Regions from separate parts of the Mesorhizobium sp. B2-8-9 genome, predicted to be linked through region 1. Evidence: riboswitches for the same ligand, from Rfam matches in the RefSeq annotation. Region 1 holds a riboswitch; the other holds the start of a gene.
What was found. A riboswitch is a leader RNA that binds a small molecule or an ion and turns the genes downstream of it on or off. The one in region 1 is predicted to bind cobalamin.

Region 1 (3,203 bases):
TCATCACCGGCGGCCCGTTCGGCTTCACCCGCAACCCGCTCTATGTCGGCTTGATGGGACTGCTTCTCGGGATCGGGCTGCTCTTTGACAGTTGGTGGGCCGTCATCGCGACCATCGCGAGCTTCCCCATCCTGCATTACGGCGTGGTGCTGCGCGAAGAGGCCTATCTGGAACGCAAGTTCGGCGAACCCTACCGCGCCTACAGGGCGGGCGTGCGCCGCTATCTTTGAGCATCAGTCCTTTGGCGCGTTGCTGTAGAGCGCCACGCCGACGCGGTCGTTGCGCCGCCATCGCACCAAAGCGCGATAGGCCGTATCGTCGGCCGGGACCTCGAGCAGAAAGCGGTCCGGGATCTCCACATTGGCGCCGACGCGCAATTCCGCGCCCTGCTCGTGCTGATTTCTGACCGAGCAGCCGATCCTGACGCCGGCGGCGATGATCGTGGCTTCCTTGAGCACGAATTCGCGCGCATGAAGACGGCGTTCGATCTCGGGAAAATTGGCCATATCCGGCGGGCTCCTCAGGCAAGGTCCTCCTAGCCATGGGGCAGCACGATAGCAGCGAGGCGTTTCCGTTCCGTTAGCGATCACTGAAACAGTGGTGTGCCGGCTTGATATGCCGGCCGGGTTCACGGATGGAGCGTTCACGCCCGGGCGTTCAGCCGGCGACAGTGACGCCGCTCGCGCGCAGCACCCAGCGGCGGCCGTCGCTGCGGAACTCGGTGAGCGACAGCGGCTCGATGTCGATCTTCCAGACCGAGGAAAGCGGCGCGCCGAGCACATGCGCCATGGCGGCGCGGATCGGCATGGCATGCGTCACCGCGACGGTGTGACCGCTTTCGCCGGCCAGCCGCTCCATCAGCGCAGCACCCCGCCGGGCGACAGCGGCGAGCGATTCGCCACCGTGGGGCGCGGCGCCGGGATCGGAAATCCAGGCCGCCATGCCTTCGGGATCCTCGGCCTGCACCTCTTCGAAACCTTTGCCGGCCCAGCGTGCGAAATCCTGCTCGGCAAGCAGCGGCTCGATCGCCGCGTCAAGGCCGAGCGCCTCGGCCGTCCGCCGCGCGGCCAGCGCCGGACTTATCAAGACACGGTCGGCGCGACGCAGCGAAGCGGCCAGCGCGCCGGCGCGATCGAGGGCGCGCGGCTCCGGCGGCTCATCGTTCGGAAAGCGGCCCTTGCGCGTGCCGGCCGTCGCTCCGCTTGCGATCATCGTCAGGCGGACAAGCATGAAAAACTCCGTGGCCCAGCGAAAAACAGGCCTCACGAAGCCGTGCCGCCATTACATGTCGTTGACAGGCGAACGAAGTGCTGACAAGTGTCTTAGTGCTATACGGGATTGGAAGCCGGTGCGAGTCCGGCACGGTCGCGCCACTGTGATCGGCACCAGCCGAAAGTCAGGCCTTATTCCGCAGCATCGTTCGATCAACGGGACGCAGTATCCCAAGGGAGGTCAATATGTCCGACACCACCTTCGCCCCCAGCTACGGCCCGGTTGCGATTCCGGTCCGCGAGCTTCTGCCCTGGGCCATCCTCGGCGGACTGCTTTTGATGCTGGCGATCTATTTCGTGGGCGCGGAAGAAGGCGCCACCTCGCTGATCCGCGGCACCTATGTGCACGAATTCGTGCATGACGGCCGCCACTTGCTCGGCTTCCCCTGCCACTAAAGCGGTTCAGCATCGCTGAACCCGCTTTCGATTCTGATCCAACGCAATTCCGGACGGAAAACCGCTACGCACTTTTCCTGGAATTGCTTGGTTGGCTTAACGCAATTCCGGACGGAAAACCGCTACGCACTTTTCCTGGAATTGCTTGGTTGGCTTAACGCAATTCCGGACGGAAAACCGCTACGCACTTTTCCTGGAATTGCTTGGAGGGATTGGTGACATGGTTGGAAAACTTTTGCTGCGCGGCATGCTTGTCGGGCTGGTCGCCGGGATTCTGGCGTTCGCCTTCGCCCGCGTCTATGGCGAGCCGCAGGTCGACAAGGCGATCGCCTTCGAGGAACAGCAGGCCCAGGCCGCCGGCGAGGCGCCGGAGCCCGAGATGGTCAGCCGCGCCACGCAGGCCGGCATCGGCCTGGCGACCGGCGTGCTGATCTATGGCGCCGCGCTTGGCGGGCTGTTTTCGCTGGTCTTCGCCTACGCCTATGGCCGGCTAGGCTCGCTCGGACCGCGCGGCACCTCGGCGCTGCTGGCGTTGCTCGGCTTCCTGGCCGTGATCGTGGTGCCCGGCCTCAAATATCCGGCCAACCCGCCCGCGGTGGGCAACGCCGAGACCATCGGCTACCGCACCGAGTTGTTCTTCATCATGATCGTCGTCTCGATCGCGGCTATAGTAGCGGCGGTCGGCCTGGCGCAGCGGCTGTGGAACCGGCTCGGCGCCTGGAACGCCTCGATCGTCGCGGGCCTCGCCTTCCTCGTCGTCTTCGCTTTGGTGAAGGCGGCGCTGCCCGACATCAACGAGGTGCCGGAGAACTTCTCGGCGACGGTGCTGTGGCAATTCCGCGTCGCCTCGCTCGGCATCCAGTTGGTGCTGTGGACCGTCGTCGGGCTCGGCTTCGGCGCGGTTGCCGAACGCGTGGTCGCGGTGCGCGACCAGCGCAGCCCGGCACGCCGCTACGCCTGAAACCGATGCGTTGGCCGCCACGGTTCTGCGCCCTGGCGGCCAAAGCGGCTCAACGGTCGGTACGACCGCAGAGCCACTTTGGTCTTTCGTTTTCTCGCAATTCCGGACGGAAAACCGCCGCACCCTTTTCCTGGAATTGCTCGGTTGCGGCGCTGCTCGCATTTCTGGCCGCCACATCCGCGCAGGCGCATGGCGGATCCTCGGCCCCGCCTCCTCCCGGCATCCAGATCCCCAGCCTGACCCACGGCCAGATGGCCGTCATCGCGCGCTATCGCGGCGAGATCCTCGACCTCGCCCAGCGCCAGACCGCGACCGACCCGACCTTCCGGCGGCTCTACAATCACGGCAATCTGCAATTCACTTATTGCCTCTGGGGCCTGATGCCGGGCAGCCTCGGCGACGAGGAAAGCCCGTTCAACGAATGCAGCCACGCCTATCTCGCCGCCGCCAAGGCGCTGCTCGCCCATATGGCGATGATGCCCGCGGCCCGGCGCGAGGCGAAGACGCTGATCTCGGACATCGATGCCGAGATGGTGCGTAGCGGCGCGTCGTGGATCCTGTGCCAGTACAGCGGC
Region 2 (3,203 bases), on a different contig from region 1:
TAGTGCCACCAGTCATAGCCGCCGAGGATGCGGACGAGGATGACCCTGGCGTGGCGGGCGACGCTGTCGATCCACAGGTCCACCGACATCGGGTGGCGAAGGTCACGCAGCGCCGCAAGCCGCATTGAGGGCAGCCGCGCCGCATCCGCCTTCCAGGCGGCGGCCAGGCCGGCGAGGTCGCTGTCGGTGAAGGACAGCGCCACCACATCCGCAGGCGTCTGCCTGAGGTCGATCGGCTCGGCGAGATCGTCGAGCGATGCGGATGTGGTGGCGAGGATGTGCATCGCGGTCCGGATTGCCTCAGCCGGCGAGGATACGCTCGATCGCCGGGCGGTTCAGCCCCTTGAGGCCGATGACAACGAGCCGCGAGCGGCGGTCGTCCTCAGCCGTCCAGGCGCGGTCGTAATAGTGGTTGACGCGCGGGCCGACAGCCTGCAGCAGGAGCCGCATCGGCTTGCCGCCGACCTCGACGAAGCCTTTGACGCGCAAGACGTTTTCCTGCTCTGCGGCAAGGGCGACGCGCTTGGCCAGCTCGTCGGGATTGGCGATCGACGGGATGTCGATGACGAAGGAATCGAAATCGTCGTGCTCGTGGTCGAGCTCGTCGTCGTGATGGGTCTTGCGGTTCTCGATGTCGTCCTCGACGGCGAGACCGAGGCCGAGCAGCACCGAGGGATCGACCTTGCCCTGCGACGTCGGCACGACTTTCACGGCGCGCGCCACATGCTCGCCGATGACGGCGTTGGCGCGCTCAGAGCCCGCCGCATCCATCAAATCGCTCTTCGACAGGATGATCAGGTCGGCGCAGGCGATCTGGTCCTCGAACACCTCCTCGACCGGATCGTCATGGTCGAGCGAATCGTCCGCGGCACGCTGCGCCTTCAGCGCGTCCATGTCGGAAGCGACGCGGCCGTCGGCCAGCGCCGGGCCGTCGACCACGGCGATGACGCCGTCGACGGTGACGCGGCTCTTCACGGTCGGCCACTGGAAGGCTTGCACCAAGGGCTTCGGCAGAGCGAGACCGGAGGTCTCGATCAGGATGTGGTCGACCTTCGGCGTGCGGGACAGGATCTGGTCGAGCGCCGGCACGAAATCGTCGGCGACGGTGCAGCAGATGCAGCCATTGGCGAGCTCGACGATGTTTTCCTCCGGGCAGGTGTCGACGCCGCAGCCCTTCAGGATCTCGCCATCGATGCCGACATCGCCGAACTCGTTGACGATGATCGCCAGCCGCTTGCCCTTGGCGTTTTCGAGCAGGTTGCGGATCAGCGTCGTCTTGCCGGCGCCAAGAAAGCCGGTGACGACGGTGCAGGGCACGCGGGAAACGGATGCGTTCATGGTCGGTCCTTCAGCATGTCGAGGGGAGGGATGCGGGCAACCAGGCCGCGCTTGAGAGAATCGGGCCGGCCGCGCCAGGGGATGAGGCCATCGGTCGAGGTGGCGAAGAGCTTTGCGCCGGCGACGAGATCGGCGCCGCTGGTCGTGTTCAGATCGCCGAAGACGTAGCTCCAGCAGCCGTCGCGCAGCAGCGCGGCGCTTAGCCGGCGCTTGCAGTTGCCGAGGCATTCGACGGTACGGATGTCGATCTTTTCGCCGCAAGCAGCCCGACGCGTGTCTTCGGCAAGCAGCGCGCCGGCGCGCGGATGCGCATCCGACCCGGTCTCGTCGGGGCAGGATGAGCAGACGATGACGGTGACGCCAGCCAAAGCATCGGGCTCGGACGGAATGTCCGCACTGTTTGCCGGGAAACTGCCGTTGCGATCCAAAACCATGCTCCTTGCCCGGAAAACCCGCCGGGCATTCGGATACTTAAAGTCTCAGACGGCAGGTCTCCTGGCTCGCGGGTCGTCACCCTGAATGCCGCCTTCCCGGGAACATCCCAGTGGTTTTCGGCAGAGGCTCGTCGCTTACAGTTGCGGGGACAGCCGCGGATTTGGGTGTTGGCCCGCACCGCATTCCCTCTTGGCTCCTCCCTTTGCCGGGAGAAGACCGTCTGGGTCAGGATTTAGAGGGTTCAGGGGGCTGGAGTCAACGACTGGCTTAGTACCAGCCTTTTGGCGGCTTTATGGGTTTGAGGTATGGACCCACAAGTTTGCGAGGCGGTGAGGCCACGGGCGCCATACTTAACGAACAGCCGTGCTGGCAAACCGGTTCCCACATCAAGACGAAGCGATTGGCGTCGAACTTCGGCTCATGAACTATTATATAGCGCTGCCCTACCGGCAATAAGCCACAGGCGCCTGCGATCTGCTTGTCGATCGTTCCAAACTCCAACCACCGCAGAAGAAGCGCCGTCACTTCTTTTGGCTGCATACCGGGTGCAATGTGGCCGCCACAGAAAATGACTGGACGCGTGACCTCTACCCATTCCTCTCGGTAAGCACCTGTCGCATATGATGGCGACGCTAAGGTCAGGTAGGCCAAGACCAGACATATCGAGCGCCTGAAAACCATCGCAACCGATCCTAACCACAGTTGGGATGTTCTATTTTTGTTCACTCTCCCTGTCAACGCGCAGCTACGACACCGCGATGTCGGCCAGCGCCGGTCCGAGGTCGCCGGCCGGCGTCACTTCGATCGCCTCCAGGCCGAGCCAGCCCTGCATCTGCTTCAACTCGTCGAAGAGCTGGGCGGCCGTTTCGGGCGGGGCGCCGGCCTCGGCGTAGGCGGCGTGGACGCGCAAGATGCTGGCCGGGCGGTCAGCTTTCAGATCGACGCGGGCGACGATCCGATCGCCGAGCAGGAAGGGCAGCACGTAGTAGCCATATTGGCGTTTCTCGGCCGGCGTGTAGATCTCGATGCGGTAGCGGAAATCGAAGAGTTTCTCCGTCCTAGTGCGTTCGAAGACGACGGGATCGAAAGGGGCGAGCAGGGCGCGCGCTTCTATCCGGCGCGGGAAACGGGCGTCCTTGTGGAGATAGGCGGTCTTGTCCCAACCTTCGACCTTCACCGGCAGCAATTCGCCGGCTTCGACCAGTTCCTCGATGCGATCCTTCGTGTCGCCCGGCGCGAGACGAAAATAGTCGCGCAGGTCGCCATAGGTGGCGATGCCATGGGCGCGGGCGGAAATGCGCAGCAATTCGCGATGCGCGTCCTCGACCGAGGGGACGGGAAGGTCGAGCACCGCCTGCGGCAAAACGCGCTCGGGCAGGTCGTAATAGCGTTCGAAGCCGCGGCGGTAGGCGGTGGTGATGCGCCCGGCC

Region 2: it holds a riboswitch for cobalamin, as region 1 does, so the genes downstream of both, FJ423_RS05585 (DUF1636 family protein) here and FJ423_RS30135 (CbtB domain-containing protein) in region 1, are expected to answer to the same signal.

What each region holds. Positions count from the first base shown of each region.
Region 1 covers NZ_VFTQ01000040.1:10-3,212, forward strand. The annotation lists partial or broken gene FJ423_RS30120 (methyltransferase) at 1-230, shown strand, start outside; gene FJ423_RS30125 (PilZ domain-containing protein) at 234-506, opposite strand; gene FJ423_RS30130 (histidine phosphatase family protein) at 658-1,230, opposite strand; adenosylcobalamin (AdoCbl) riboswitch at 1,314-1,457, shown strand; gene FJ423_RS30135 (CbtB domain-containing protein) at 1,458-1,667, shown strand; gene FJ423_RS30140 (CbtA family protein) at 1,888-2,628, shown strand; gene FJ423_RS30145 (hypothetical protein) at 2,880-3,203, shown strand, end outside.
Region 2 covers NZ_VFTQ01000003.1:254,896-258,098, forward strand. The annotation lists gene cobN (cobaltochelatase subunit CobN) at 1-284, opposite strand, end outside; gene cobW (cobalamin biosynthesis protein CobW) at 301-1,338, opposite strand; gene FJ423_RS05585 (DUF1636 family protein) at 1,335-1,766, opposite strand; cobalamin riboswitch at 1,806-2,009, opposite strand; gene FJ423_RS05590 (winged helix-turn-helix domain-containing protein) at 2,519-3,203, opposite strand, start outside.